Regions from separate parts of the Cupriavidus sp. SS-3 genome, predicted to be linked through region 2. Evidence: predicted binding sites of a transcription regulator. Region 2 holds the regulator's gene; the other holds the start of a gene.
The links. Region 2 encodes FliA, which starts transcription of late flagellar genes. Its sites were predicted from a motif close to CTAAAGTTTNNNNNNNNNNNGCCGNTA; they were not measured.
Positions count from the first base shown of each region.

Region 1: the regulator FliA is predicted to act here: its motif matches at 5,532-5,558, upstream of U9J39_RS05960 (DUF342 domain-containing protein).

Region 1 is NZ_JAYLVT010000003.1:4,612-11,951, forward strand. Features, by position in the region: gene U9J39_RS05930 (aminotransferase-like domain-containing protein) at 1-369, opposite strand, end outside; gene U9J39_RS05935 (hypothetical protein) at 545-916, shown strand; gene U9J39_RS05940 (NAD(P)/FAD-dependent oxidoreductase) at 984-2,609, shown strand; gene U9J39_RS05945 (TIGR03862 family flavoprotein) at 2,606-3,889, opposite strand; gene U9J39_RS05950 (DUF1415 domain-containing protein) at 3,981-4,592, shown strand; gene U9J39_RS05955 (class I SAM-dependent methyltransferase) at 4,593-5,435, opposite strand; gene U9J39_RS05960 (DUF342 domain-containing protein) at 5,624-7,237, shown strand.
Region 2 is NZ_JAYLVT010000011.1:135,387-142,726, reverse strand. Features, by position in the region: gene flhA (flagellar biosynthesis protein FlhA) at 1-2,028, shown strand, start outside; gene flhF (flagellar biosynthesis protein FlhF) at 2,039-4,378, shown strand; gene U9J39_RS18275 (MinD/ParA family ATP-binding protein) at 4,390-5,181, shown strand; gene U9J39_RS18270 (RNA polymerase sigma factor FliA) at 5,279-5,995, shown strand; gene U9J39_RS18265 (flagellar protein FlhE) at 5,995-6,432, shown strand; gene U9J39_RS18260 (hypothetical protein) at 6,734-7,027, shown strand.

The DNA of each region.
Region 1 (7,340 bases), on a different contig from region 2:
GGGCGCGCAGTAGGCGCCGCCCAGGTTGGTGTGCACGTGCTCGTGCTGGCCGCGCGCGAGCAGGCCGGAAATGCGCTGGTGGATGCCGACATACTGGGCCGGGTCGGGCAACGCGGCGGCGGGTTCGGACAGCGCGGCCAGTGCTGCGCGCCGCGGCGCGGCAACGAAGTAGCCGGAACGCGGCCGCGCTTCGAGCAGGCCGTCGCTTTCCAGTTGCCGACAGGCCTGCAGCGCGGTCGACAGGCTTACGCCGTGCAGCGCCATCAGCGCGCGCACCGACGGCATGCGGTCGCCGGTGGCGAGCGTGCCGGAGTCGATGGCGCGGCGGTAATGGCCGGCAAGCTGGCGATAGAGCGGTGTGGTGTCCATGGCGGCATGGTGGCGTGTCGGGCCGCATCGATACAGATACAGAGGCGGGGGCGCTGTATCGTAACAGGCGGAAATCCTGGCTGCTGTTCCGGTCGCCGCGATGCGGCCTTGTGCCTGCCGCGCGCGCGAGGCGGTCGATAGGCTGGAGTCCTGTGCCAGCTACCGGAGTCCTGCCATGCCAAGCGATCTCGACTACACCCCGACCGTGATGCCACTGCCGGCCGGCCAGGTCCTGCGGCTGCATGTGGCGGCCGGCACCGTGCTGCACGCCACCGCCGGCGAGATGGCGCTGGCCGGGCCGATGCAATGGCTCGCCGGCCACTGCCACATGCCGCAGCGGCGTCTGCGCGCGGGCGACACCTGGATCGTTCCAGCGCGCGGCTGGCTGACGGTGTCGGCGAGCCGGGGCGGAGCGTTATCGGTCACGGTGCCGCCGGGTTGGCTGGCTCGGTTGCGGGCGTGCCTGGTATTGCCCTGGCACCGTCCGCGCCCGGCCGCCGGGCCGGCTCCGCTGCGGATTCCCGACCCGACGCGCCAAAGACGATAAAATTGCGCTCCGGCCGGCCTGGCACATTGGTGTGCCCAACCCCCCGGCCGCAGTTCCCGGGTTCCCCATGCTACGTCTAAGTGAAGTCAAACTCCCGCTCGACCATACCGAAAGCGACCTCGACGCCGCCGTGCGCGCCGGTGCCGCGCAGATCGGTGTCAAGGGAGACGGCCTGATCGGCTATACCGTATTCCGCCGTGCCCACGATGCGCGCAAGCGCTCGGATATCAAGCTGACCTACATCATCGATATCGAGGTGAGCGACGAGGCCGCGGCCATCCGCCGCATGGCCGGCAAGCCGAACTGGAGCGTGACGCCCGACATGGCGTACCACTTCGTCGCGCGCGCGCCGCAGGGCGGCACGCATCCGCGCCCGGTGGTGATCGGCATGGGCCCGTGCGGGCTGCTGGCCGGCCTGATCCTGGCGCAGTCGGGCTTCCGCCCCATCATCCTGGAGCGCGGCAAGGAAGTGCGCGAGCGCACCAAGGACACCTTCGGCCTGTGGCGCAAGAGCGTGCTCAATCCCGAGTCGAACGTGCAGTTCGGCGAAGGCGGCGCCGGCACTTTCTCGGACGGCAAGCTGTACAGCCAGATCAAGGACCCGAAGCACTATGGCCGCAAGGTGCTTAACGAGTTCGTGCGCGCCGGCGCACCGGAAGACATCTTGTTCAAGGCGCGCCCGCATATCGGTACCTTTCGCCTGGTCAGCATGGTCGAAAAGATGCGCGCCGAGATCATCGAGCTGGGCGGCGAGATCCGCTTCGAGACCCGCGTCGACGACATCGATATCGATGGCGGCCAGGTGCGCGGCCTGACGCTGTCCAACGGCGAGTATCTCGAGGCCGACCACGTCATCATGGCGGTGGGCCACAGCGCGCGCGATACCTTCCAGATGCTGCACGAGCGCGGCGTGTTCATGGAGGCCAAGCCGTTCTCGCTGGGCTTCCGCATCGAGCATCCGCAGGGGCTGATCAACCGCAGCCGCTTTGGCAAGTTCGCGGGCAACAAGCTGCTGGGCGCGGCCGACTACAAGGTGGTGCACCACTGCAGCAACGGCCGTTCGGTGTACAGCTTCTGCATGTGCCCGGGCGGCACGGTGGTGGCGGCGGCATCGGAGCCCGGCCGCGTGGTGACCAACGGCATGAGCCAGTACAAGCGCGCCGAGCGCAATGCCAACGCCGGCATCGTGGTCGGCATCACGCCGGAAGACTACCCGGGCGGCCCGCTGGCCGGCATCGAGTTCCAGCGCAAGTGGGAAGAGCGCGCGTTCGAGCTGGGCGGCGGCAACTACAATGCGCCGGGCCAGCTGGTCGGCGACTTCATCGCCGGCCGCGCGTCGACGTCGCTGGGCTCGGTCGAGCCTTCGTACAAGCCGGGCGTGACCCCGACCGACCTGAGCACGTCGTTGCCCGACTACGTGATCGAGGCGATCCGCGAAGGCATTCCCGAGATCGACAAGAAGCTGCCGGGCTTCGCGCTGCATGACGCGGTGCTGACCGGGGTGGAGACGCGCACCTCGTCGCCGCTGCGCATCCGCCGCAACCACGACGACTACCAGAGCATCAACGTCAAGGGCTTGTACCCCGCGGGCGAGGGCGCGGGCTATGCGGGCGGCATCTATTCCGCGGCGATCGACGGCATCGAAGTGGCCGAGGCGGTGGCGCTCAGTATCGTCGGCGGCAGGGCGGTTTAAGCCTGCGTCCTGAGATAAGCCGCGGCTCCCAGCGCCGCGGTGCGGCCGCTGGCGAAGCATGCCGTCAGCAGGTAGCCGCCGGTGGGCGCTTCCCAGTCCAGCATCTCGCCCGCGCAGAACACGCCGGGCACGGCGCGCAGCATCAGGCTGGCATCCATCGCTTCGAAGCGCACGCCGCCGGCGCTGCTGATGACTTCGTCGATCGGGCGCGGGCGCAGCACGCGCAATGGCAGCGCCTTCAGTGACAGGGCCAGCGTGCCGGGATCGAGCATGGCGTCGCGGGACAGGCATTCGCGCAGCAGGCCGGCCTTGACGCCGGTGATGCCGAGCCGGCTCTGCAGGTGGCTCGACAACGAACGCGAGCCGCGTGGATGCTCGACCTGCGCACTGACCTGTTCGGCGCTGTGCGACGGCAGCAGGTCGAGATGGATGGTGGCCTCGCCATCGGCTTCGATGCGGTTACGGATCGGTGCCGACAGTGCATAGACCAGGCTGCCTTCGATGCCGTCGCGGCTGATGACGAATTCGCCCTGGCGGTAGTGCGCGTGTCCGTCACGGTCATTCAGCGCGATTGCCACCGGCTTGACCGGCGCGCCGCCAAAGCGCGCGGCAAAGTCCTCGCTCCATGCCACGTCGAACCCGCAGTTTGCGGGACGCAGCGGCGCGATCTCGACGCCGCGCCCGGCCAGGCGCGGCACCCATGCGCCATCGGACCCCAGCCTGGCCCAGCTGGCGCCACCCAGCGCGAGCACCACGGCGCGCGCGCGCACGACCGTGTTGCCGTGCGGCGTGGCAAAGCGCAGCGCATGCCGGGCGCCGTCATCGCCGTCTCCATCGTCCCAACCCAGCCAGCGATGCCGCATATGGAACTGCACGCCCGACTCGCGCAGCCGGTGCAGCCACGCGCGCAGCATCGGCGCGGCCTTCATGTCGGTGGGGAAGACGCGGCCGGAGCTGCCGACGAAGGTCTCGATGCCAAGCCCATGCACCCAGTCGCGCAGCGCCTGCGCGCCGAAGTCCGCCAGCATCGGCGCGAGTTGCCCGGTGCGCGCGCCGTAGCGGCCCAGGAAGGCCGGCTCCGGCTCGGCATGGGTCAGGTTCATGCCGCCCTTGCCGGCCATCAGGAACTTGCGGCCGACCGACGGCATCGCGTCATAGAGGGCCACGCTGGCACCCTGCGCCGCCAGCACTTCGGCGGCCATCAGGCCGGCCGGGCCGCCGCCGATGACGGCAACGTCGGGAGTGGCATGGTCAGGGGCGGGCATGGCGGCAGAGGGCATCGGCGGGGCTCGGCAGGACAGGGGGTGTTTCCGCCGCGGATTATAGAGCCTGCGGCAGCGCTAGAATGACGGTTTGCCGCACCTTGCCATCATGTCTTCCGCCACGCACTCCGCCAGCCAGCCCGACGATGCCGTCATTGCCGCCACCCGCCATTGGCTGGAACGCGCGGTGATCGGGCTCAACCTGTGCCCGTTCGCCAAGAGCGTGTACGTGAAGGAGCAGGTGCGCTATGTGGTCAGCGCTGTCACCGAGGCGCCCGATGTGATGGATGACCTGGAGCGCGAACTGCGCCTGCTGGCCGATGCCGATCCGGCGCAGATCGACACCACCCTGCTGATCCTGCCGCACGCGGTGGCCGATTTCCTCGACTTCAACGACCTGCTGTACTTCGCCGAACGCCTGCTCGCCAGCCTGGGGCTGGAAGGCACGCTGCAGATCGCCAGCTTCCATCCGCACTACCAGTTTGCCGGGACCGAGCCGGACGATATCGAGAACTACACCAACCGCGCGCCGTACCCCATCCTGCACCTGCTGCGCGAGGATTCGATCGCGCGCGCGGCGGCGGCGTTTCCCGATGCGGCTGACATCTACGAGCGCAACCAGGCGGTCATGCGGCGCCTCGGCCACGAGGGCTGGCGACGCTGGATGGCGGGCGAGGCTGAACCCGGGACCGAGTCAGGGTCCGAGTCCGGGAAGCCGTAGTTACGCCACCGCTGCCGGCTCGGTGAAGAAGCGCTCGCGCAGCTCTTCCAGTCCCAGCCGCCCCAGCACCTCTTCCAGCCGCTCGGCCGGACGCCGGCGCGGCAGGTCCTTGTACTGCGCGATGATCAGCTCGTTCTTCATCGAGTGTTCCCAGCCGACCAGCTCGGTCACGCTGACCTGGTAGCCGTGCGCCTCCAGCTGCAGGCAACGCAGCACGTTGGTCACCTGGCTGCCGAACTCGCGCGTATGCAGCGGGTGGCGCCAGATCTCCGTGAGCGGATTGCCCGCCAGCAGCTTGCCCTTGTGCTTGCGCAGCACGCCTGCCACCTCGGCCTGGCAGCACGGCACCAGTACGATGTGCTGCGCGCGCTTGGCCAGCGCGAAGCGGATGGCGTCGTCGGTGGCGGTATTGCACGCATGCAGCGCGGTGACCACGTCGACGGTGGGCGGCAGCTGCGGCGAGGTGATCGAGTCCGCCACCGACAGGTTCAGGAACGACATCCCCGGAAAACCCAGCCGCGCCGCCAGCGCCTGCGAGGTCTTCACCAGTTCTTCGCGGGTTTCGATGCCATAGATGTGCGAGTCGTCCTGCAGGGCCTTGAAGAACAGGTCGTACAGGATGAAGCCCAGGTACGACTTGCCGGCGCCGTGGTCTACCAGCGTGACGCGGCCGCGCGCGGCCTTGACTTCCTGCAGCAGCGGTTCGATGAACTGGAACAGGTGGTAGACCTGCTTGAGCTTGCGCCGGCTGTCCTGGTTCATCTTGCCGTCGCGGGTCAGGATATGGAGTTCCTTGAGCAGCTCGATGGACTGGCCGGGGCGGATTTCGTGGGTATTTGACATGGAGGGGACTGCACAGGCTGCGGAGCGCGGCGCGCTCCGGAATGGCGACAGTTTACCGAAAAGTCGGCCGGCGGCCGCCGGGGCTTGCCGTGTGCGCTAAAGTTCCCGGCGCGCCTGCCGTTGGTGATGAATCGATAACAAGCAGAGCGCCGGCTTGCGCCGTCGCCGCCAGACGATTCAGGGGACGCATGACGCATGAATCGGGACTGCGCCTGGAGCTTGCCGAGCCGGGCGAACAGGTGCATGCACGCTACACGCCGCAGCCGGGCCGGCTGCCGCCGGACCTGGCCACCCTGCAGCAGTGCCTGGAGGGGTTGGGCTGGTCCGGCGCGCGGCTGGATGCGCGCGCGGTGGCGCAGTTCCTGGCGCAATGCCAGCGGGCCGAGCATGAGATCGACGCCACCATCGGCGCACTGGTCGACGGCGCGTTCGAGCTCGACATCACCGCCGACGGCCTGGCGGTGCGGCTGACGCTGATGCCGCCGGAGGGCGGCCGGCCGGTCAGCGCGGACGAGATCCGCCGCGCCGTCGCGGAGCGCGGCGTGGTGGCGCCGATTCAATCCCTCGCGCTGGACGCCGCGCTGGCCGAAGGCGGCTGCGAGCTGCGCACCATTGCCGCCGGCATGTCGCCGCGGCAGGGCGAGCCGGCGCGCTTCATCAACCTGCTGGAGCCACGCAAGCCGGCGCAGCGCGACGACGATGCCGGCAAGGTGGACCTGCGCGAGCTGGGCAACCTGCTGCTGGTCAGCCCCGGCACGCCGCTGATGCGGCGCATTGCGGCGGTGCCGGGCCATGCCGGCGTCGACGTGTTCGGCCAGCCGATCGCCGCCGATCCGGTCGACGACCCGCCGTTTGCCGAGGGCCTGACCGGCGCGGCGACCGATGCGGACGACCCCGGGCTGCTGCGCGCGGTGATAGCCGGGTCGCCGGTGGTCGGGGTCTACGGCATCTCGGTCAGTCCCGTGGTGCAGGTGGAATCGGTGGACCTGCACTCCGGCAACGTGGCGTTCGATGGCACGCTGCGCGTGTCGGGCGACATCCGCACCGGCATGTCGGTCAACGTCAGCGGCGACGTGGTGGTCGAAGGCACCATCGAAGCCGCCAGCGTCGAGGCCGGCGGCAACGTCATCGTCAAGGGCGGCATTATCGGCAAGTCGGAAAGCGCCCATGCCGAAGGCGGTATCAGCCGCGCCAGCGTGCGCTGCAAGGGCGCGGTGAAGGCGCGCTTCATCGAGAATGCGGTGGTCGAGGCCGGCACCGAAGTCACCGTCGACAGCGGCATCCGCCAGAGCGATGTCGCCGCCGGCCAGCGCATCGTGGTGGGCGGCACCGGCGTGCAGGGCAGCATCAGCGGCGGCCGCAGCCGCGCCTTGCTGGCGGTGCGCGCCGCGGTGCTGGGCGCGCCGGCCGGCACCGCCACCAGCATCCAGGTCGGCCTCAATCCCTATGCCGACGCCCAGCGCGCCGCGCTCGAGGCCGAGCGCCGGCGCATGCTGGAAGAGCAGAACAAGGTCAGGCAGCTGGTGGACTTCTTTGCCAAGCACCCGGAGCGCGCCGTCGGCGACCTGCGCGAAAAGGCGCGCGCGACCCTGTTCAAGCTGTCGCGCGACCTGTTCGAGCTGGAGGCGCGCCTGACCGACCTGGGGCAGCAGATGCAGCCCGCCGCCGAGGCCGTCATCGACGCCCCGCGGCGCATCCATGGCGGGGTCACCCTGCAGGTGGGCAGCCGCGTGCTCAAAGTGATGGAAGACAAGCCCGGTGGCCAGATCCGGCTGGTCGACGACCGCATCATGGTCGGCTGAAGCGTGCGCTTCGTTGATCCCGCTTTGATCCGCGGGGATTTGTACTATCCTGCAGGTATGTCCTGGGGTGCCGCAGGATGGGCGACCGAGCTAGCGTTGGGCA
Region 2 (7,340 bases):
TTCAAGGCCATGACCGGGCCGCTGCTGATCATCATGATCCTGGGGATGATGATCCTGCCGCTGCCGGCCCTTGTGCTGGACCTGCTGTTCACCTTCAATATCGCGCTGGCGATCATGGTGCTGCTGGTCAGCATGTATACGCAGAAGCCGCTGGACTTTGCGGCGTTCCCGGCGGTGCTGCTGTTTACCACGCTGCTGCGGCTGTCGCTGAACGTGGCGTCCACGCGCATAGTGCTGCTGGAAGGCCATACCGGCCCGGACGCGGCCGGCAAGGTGGTGGAGGCCTTCGGCCACTTCCTGGTGGGCGGCAATTTTGCCGTGGGTATCGTGGTGTTCGCCATCCTGGTGGTGATCAACTTCATGGTGATCACCAAGGGCGCGGGGCGGATTGCGGAAGTCGGCGCGCGCTTCATGCTGGATTCGATGCCGGGCAAGCAGATGTCGATCGACGCCGACCTGAACGCCGGCCTGATCGACGAAGCCGCCGCCAAGAAGCGCCGCGCCGAGGTGGCGCAGGAATCTGACTTCTACGGCGCCATGGACGGTGCCAGCAAGTTCGTGCGCGGCGATGCGGTGGCGGGCCTGCTGATCATGTTTATCAACGTGGCCGCGGGCATGGTGGTGGGCATGGTCCAGCATGACCTGGACTTCGGCACCGCCGTGCACAACTACACGCTGCTGACCATCGGCGATGGCCTGGTGGCGCAGATTCCGGCGCTGGTGATCTCCACCGCGGCCGGCGTGATCGTGTCGCGCGTGTCGAACGAGCAGGACGTGGGCGAGCAGCTGACCGGCCAGCTCTTCGCCAACCCGCGCGTGCTGTACCTGACCGCGGGCATCATCGGCCTGATGGGCATCATCCCGGGCATGCCGCACTTTGCCTTCCTGCTGCTGGCAGGCGCGCTGGTTTGGATGGGGCGCTATATCGCGCGCCGCGCGGCCACGCAGGCGCAGACCAAGCAGCGTGAGGAGCGCACCCCGGCGGTGGCGCCGGAATCGACCGAAGCCAGCTGGGACGACGTCACGCTGGTGGACCCGCTCGGCATGGAAGTGGGATACCGCCTGATCACGCTGGTGGACCGCGCGCAGGACGGCGAGCTGCTGGGCCGCATCAAGAGCATCCGCAAGAAGGTGGCGCAGGAGATCGGCTTCCTGGTCCCCGTCGTTCATATCCGCGACAACCTGGAACTGAAGCCCAACGCCTACCGCATCACGCTCAAGGGCGTGGAGATCGGCCGCGGCGAGGCCATGCCCGGACAGTGGATGGCGATCAACCCGGGCCAGGTCAGCGGCACGCTTCCCGGCGCGGCCACGCGCGATCCGGCCTTCGGCCTGCCGGCGGTGTGGATCGACGCGGGCATCAAGGAGCAGGCGCAGGCGTACGGCTATACCGTGGTCGATGCCAGCACCGTGGTGGCCACGCACCTGAACCACCTGATCCACATGCACGCGGCCGAGCTGCTGGGCCGCCAGGAAGTGCAGGCGCTGCTGGACCGCATCGCCAAGGATTCGCCCAAGCTGACCGAAGACCTGGTGCCGAAGACGATTTCGCTCACGGCGCTGCAGAAGATCCTGCAGAACCTGCTGGACGAAGGCGTGCCGATCCGCGACATGCGCACCATCCTGGATGTGGTGGCCGAGCACGCGCCCAAGATCAGTGATCCGAACGAGCTGACCGCGATGGTCCGCGTGGCGCTGGGCCGCGCCATCACGCAGCAGCTGTTCCCGAACAATGCCGACCTGCAGGTGATCGGCCTCGACGCCGGCCTGGAGCGCGTGCTGTCGCAGGCGCTGACCAACGGCGGCGGCATCGAGCCGGGCCTGGCCGACGCGCTGCTGCAGCAGACCCAGGGCGCGGTTACGCGCCAGGAGCAGATGGGCATGGACCCGGTGCTGCTGGTGCCGTCGCAGCTGCGTCCGCTGATGGCGCGCTTCCTGCGCCGGACCATGCCGCAGCTGCGCGTGCTGTCGCACGCCGAGGTGCCGGACAACCGCAATATCCGCATCACCGCCATGATCGGCGCGTGAGGAGTCAACGATGAGCGTAGCCAAGTTTGTCGCGGCCAACGGCCGCGAAGCCATGCGCCAGGTGCGCGAAGCCATGGGCCCGGATGCCGTGGTGCTGTCCAACCGCACCGTCGAGGGCGGGGTGGAGATCGTCGCCATGCGCGATACCGATCTGGGCAGCGTGTCGGCCGGCGCGCAGGTGTATGTGCCGCCGGCACCGGCGCAGGTACCGGCACCTGAGCCCGCGGCCATCGGCGACCTGCGCGGCGAGCTGCAATCGATGCGGGCCATGCTGGAGCGCCAGCTGGCCGGCATCGGCGCCGCGCCGGGCGTGGCCCCGAGCGCGGCAGCGCACGGCGTGGCCGCGAGCGACCCGCTGCGCGAATCGCTGTTCGAATGGATGGTCGGCGCAGGCTTCTCCGGGCAACTGGCGCGCACGCTGCTGGCGCGGCTGCCGCTGGGCTATGACCGGCCCGCGGCCATGGGCTGGATCCGCGGCGAACTGGCCAGCAAGCTGCCGGTGCTGGGCGACGAGGACCACCTGTTCGCGCAGGGCGGCGTGCTGGCGCTGGTGGGCCCCACCGGCGTGGGCAAGACCACCACCACGGCCAAGCTGGCGGCGCGCTACGTGCTGCGCCACGGCGCCGACAAGCTGGCGTTGCTGACTACCGACAGCTTCCGTATCGGCGCCCATGAGCAGCTGCGCATCTATGGCGACATCCTCGGCGTGCCGGTGCATGCCGTGAAAGACGCCGCCGACCTGCGCTTCGCGCTGGCGGCGATGAAGGACAAGCACCTGGTGATCATCGACACCGTCGGCATGAGCCAGCGCGACCGCAGCCTGTCGGAACAGATCGCCATGCTGGCCGGCGTGCCTGCGCCGGTGCAGCGCGTGCTGCTGCTCAACGGCGCCAGCCATGGCGATACCCTCAACGAGGTGGTGCACGCCTACCGCCACGACGCCGCGCCGGATGGCGGCGGCATCGACGGCTGCATCATCAGCAAGCTGGATGAAGCGACGCACCTGGGATCGGTGCTGGACGTGGTGATCCGCCACCGGCTGCCGGTGTTCTATGCCTCCACCGGCCAGCGCGTGCCCGAGCACCTGGAGCTCGCCAACAGCACCGCGCTGGTCGAGCGCGCCTTCCTGACGCCGCGCCGCGGCTCTGTTTTCGCCGATGCCGATGCGGCGCGCCGTGCGGCAGCTGGTGCGGGTGAAGAGACAAGCGCGCGCGGTGGCGCCACCGATGTGCTGCGCTCGCTGACCGATAGCGCCGACGCGCTCGGCCAGTGCGTGGCCGAACTCAACGGCGCGGGCCTGGGCTTCGACCTGGCCCGCTCGCTGTGGCAGCAGCGCGGCGCCGGCGCGCCAGCCCTGCGCGCGATGTCGCAGCAGGTGCGCGAAGCGGTGTGCCGTGACGTGACGCGCCAGTGCGACCAGTACGTGCTGGCCGTCGCCGCCACGCTGCAGGTGGCCGTGCCCGGGCGCCGCTCGCCCCAGCCGGTCCAGCACACGCTGTGGCTGGCCGACCGCAACGGCATGCCGCTGGCCGCCACCGTCACGCCCACTGGCCGTGCCGGCCAGCCGCTGGGTGAAGCCGAATCGGATGCCGCCAACCTGCGCGCCGCGATGAGCGCCGCGCGCAAGGTCGTCAACCTGATCGAGGCAGTGCCGTCCGCCGCCACGCTGGCGCGCTGGCAGCTGGCCGGCGAGCGCTGGGTGGCCAGCGCGCGCAAGACCGCGCGCGTGGTCAGCGCCGGCACCGCGTGGAAGCTGGATGCGCTGGCGGATACGCTGACCTTCCATGCCGTCGGCGAAGACACCGTGCGCGAGCGCGATGCCGTGCGCTGGCTGGCAACCGCCGAGGTGCGCGTGCCGGACAGCCCGGTGCGCGGCAAGGGCACGCCAGATGGCGGCATCGACGCCTGCCTGGTGGTGGCCCGCCTGGCCGACCGTGCTACCGGCGAGCTGCTCGATACACGCTACCTGCTGTGCGATCCGGCGCTGGCGCAGGATGCCGCGCAGGTGGCCCGCTGGGCCTTGTGGACCGACGCGGCCGAGGCCGGCCTGCGCACGCTGCGCCACGCCATCGACCATTTCGCGCAGGACGCAGGGGATGCGCCCGATGCCGCCGCCGTGGCCGCACTGCAGCTGGGCTTGTCGGTGCTGCGCCTGGAACACGCGCCCACCGCGGCCGCGCCCGCGTTCCTGGCGCGCCTGGCCGGCCGTACGGTGCGCCCGGGCGTGCCGGTGCCGGGCACCGTGCTCAATGAAGGCATGGGCCGCATGCTGGCGCTGCTCGACGTGCTGGAAAACTATCCGGGCCGCGGCAACGCCGCGCCCGCTGCCGCCGCGGAGGCCCTGCAGTGAGCACCCTCGCCATGGACCAGGCCGCGAGCCTGCGCCGCATGCTGGCGCCGCGCACCACGCGCCGCATCGCCGTGCTCGCCAGCGAACGCGGCGCCGGCGCGACCACCGTGGCGCTGGGTTTGTCGCATGCGCTGGCGATGCAAGGCGAGCGCGTGCTGCTGGTCGACGAAGACGCCAACGCCCCTGCCACGCGCTGGTCCGGCGCCAGGCCGGCGGGCACGCTGGCTGACGTCCACGCGGGCCGGCTGTCGCTCGATGCGGCGGCGGGCGTGAGCCCGCAAGGCGTGCTGTCGGTACTGCCGGCGGGCCGGCCGGTGCCGGGCGCTGCCTTGGCGCAGGCGGCGACGAACGATTTCCGCAGCGTGCTGGTCGATGCCGCCCCCGACGCCGACGGCGCGCTGTCGACGCTTGCGGGCGATGCGCACAACGTGCTGGTGGTGATGCGCCCGGAGCTGGCATCGATCACCGCCGCCTACGCCTGCATCAAGCGGCTGCACCACCTGTATGCGTGGCGCCAGTTCCACCTGATCGTCAACCTGGCGGCCAGCGAAGCCACGGTGCAGGCCATCCTGCGCAACCTGGCGCGCACTGCCAGCCAGTACCTCGGCGTCGAAGTGCTGTGCGCGGGCTGGCTGCCGGCGGATCCGCTGGTGGCGCGCGCCGCGCAGCTGGGCCGCTGCGTGGTCGATGCCTTCCCGGCCGCGCCGGCCACCGCGGCCCTGCGCCGCAGCGCCGGCGGCATCGGCGCCTGGCCGTTGCGCGCGGATGCCGCCGCGCCAGCAGCCGCGCCCGCCATGGCCTGAGCCTGCCAGCCATGCCACCCGAAACCACCACAGCCTGAGCCAGCCGGCACGCCAAGGCGTACCGGTCCAGCCATCCAGCAGTCACGAGAATTGCACCATGTACACGATCCAGGGAAAGCTCGAACAGGCCGATGTGGTCAAGGCGCACGCCCAGCTGGTGCGCCGCATCGCGCTGCAGCTCGCCGCGCGGCTGCCCGCCAGCGTGCAGATCGACGACCTGATCCAGGCCGGCATGATCGGCCTGCTCGACGCCGCCAAGCGCTATGAAGACACCCACGGCGCGCGCTTCGAGACCTACGCCAGCCAGCGCATCCGCGGCGCCATGCTCGACGAGGTGCGCGCCAACGACTGGCAATCGCGCAGCCTGCGCCAGTTCACCCGCCGCATCGAACGCACCCAGCGCAACCTGGAACAGAAGCTCGGCCGCACGCCGATCGACTCCGAAGTGGCCGAGGCCATGGAGATGCCGCTGGACGAATACCAGCTGCTGCTCAACGAGGTCTATGGCTGCCAGCTGCTGCACTATGAAGACTTCGAGCGCTCCGGCGAAGAAGACTTTCTCGACCGCCACCTCGGCGGCAGCGACGACGGCAACCCGCTGACCGTGCTGATGGAAAGCGGCATGCGCGAGGCACTGGTCCGCGCCATCGAACGCCTGCCCGAGCGCGAGAAGCTGGTGCTGTCGCTGTGCTACGACCAGGAACTGAACCTGCGCGAAATCGGCGCCGTGCTCGAGGTGACCGAGTCGCGCGTATGCCAGATCCGCGGCCAGGCCATCAACCGGCTGCGCAGCCAGTTGCGCGGCCTGCTGTGATGCCCGGCAAGGCGCGCGCCGCGCGTGGCGCTTGCTGGCTGCTGGCCGCGGTATCGGCGTGCGCGTGGGCCGCGTTCGACGCCGGCACCCGCCACGCCTGGACCGGCTCGGTCAACGGCCCGGCCCTGCACGGCCGCGGCCAGCGCGCGGTATCGCCGCCAATCCTGCCCACCGGCGTATTGCCGCAATCGGAAGGGGTCATTACCTCGGTGCGCTGGCGCTACAGCTTCGCCAAGACGCCGCCGGCGGAACTGCAGGCCTACCTGTGCAATGCGCAACGCTGCGTGTTGCTGACGCAGGCCGAGGGCAAGACCGATGCGTTCTTCGGCGACGATGCCACCAAGGGGTTTGTGTTTGCGTTCCGGGTGCCGGGGCAGGGGAGCCTGGTGCCGGTGTTGCAGGGGCGGAGTAATGAGGTGGTGGTGGGGTTCAGGTAGGGATGAATGTTCCGTTTTTTCGTCACTTATCAACAAGTGACGAAAAAATGGAACATCAGGCGATCCAGGGAAAGCCGTGTGAAAGCGGGCAATGAAATATGATCTTCTCAAGAATTCATGCTCGACGAACACCGCTCAAGCATTGGAGAACATCGGCATCCTGGCACATGACCCACGCAACATACAGACGCCCATTACGCCCGCCGAGCTATTATTCGTGGTTAGCAAGTCCAACCGTGTCGTGGAAAGAAGGCTGTATCCAAAAGGTTGGAAGCATGGCGCGTCCACCAACTGGTAGACCATGAGGAAGATATTCATTACCTTGGGATTGCTTACGCTTATGGCCGGAGCGTACGTATTTGTCACGGGTCTGCGCATCAGTTTTACGCCAAGCGTGACCATTACTGCCGTTAAGCTCTACGCTACCGAAGAGGATGCCAGTGCGCAGAGCGAGAACTTCCAGATGTTGCCAATCAATACCAAGTGCTATCTAACCAAGGTCGGGAGCAAGCACAACACTATGCGCGTGCGCTGCGAAGAGCCGGCGGTTGAGGGTTGGATTTGGGACTTCCACCTATTTGAGCCACCGCTTTGAGCTGCGAATCATATCTGCCACCACGACGGTGGCGTGGTCCCGCGCACGATTTGTGTACTCCCTCTCCCGCTTGTGGGAGAGGTTAGGGGTGAGGGCGGGAATATCAACGAAGTGAAGGCCGTCGCTATTACCACCGCCGGCCCTCACCCCCGCCCCTCTCCCGCAAGCGGGAGAGGGGAGAAAACCTGCAGCGTCATCATTGCCTCGAGCTTTCCAATTCCCGCTTGTGTACTCCCTCTCCCGCTTGCGGGAGAGGGTTGGGGTGAGGGCGAGCGCATCAACGAAGTGAACGCGCACGCTATTGCCATTGCAG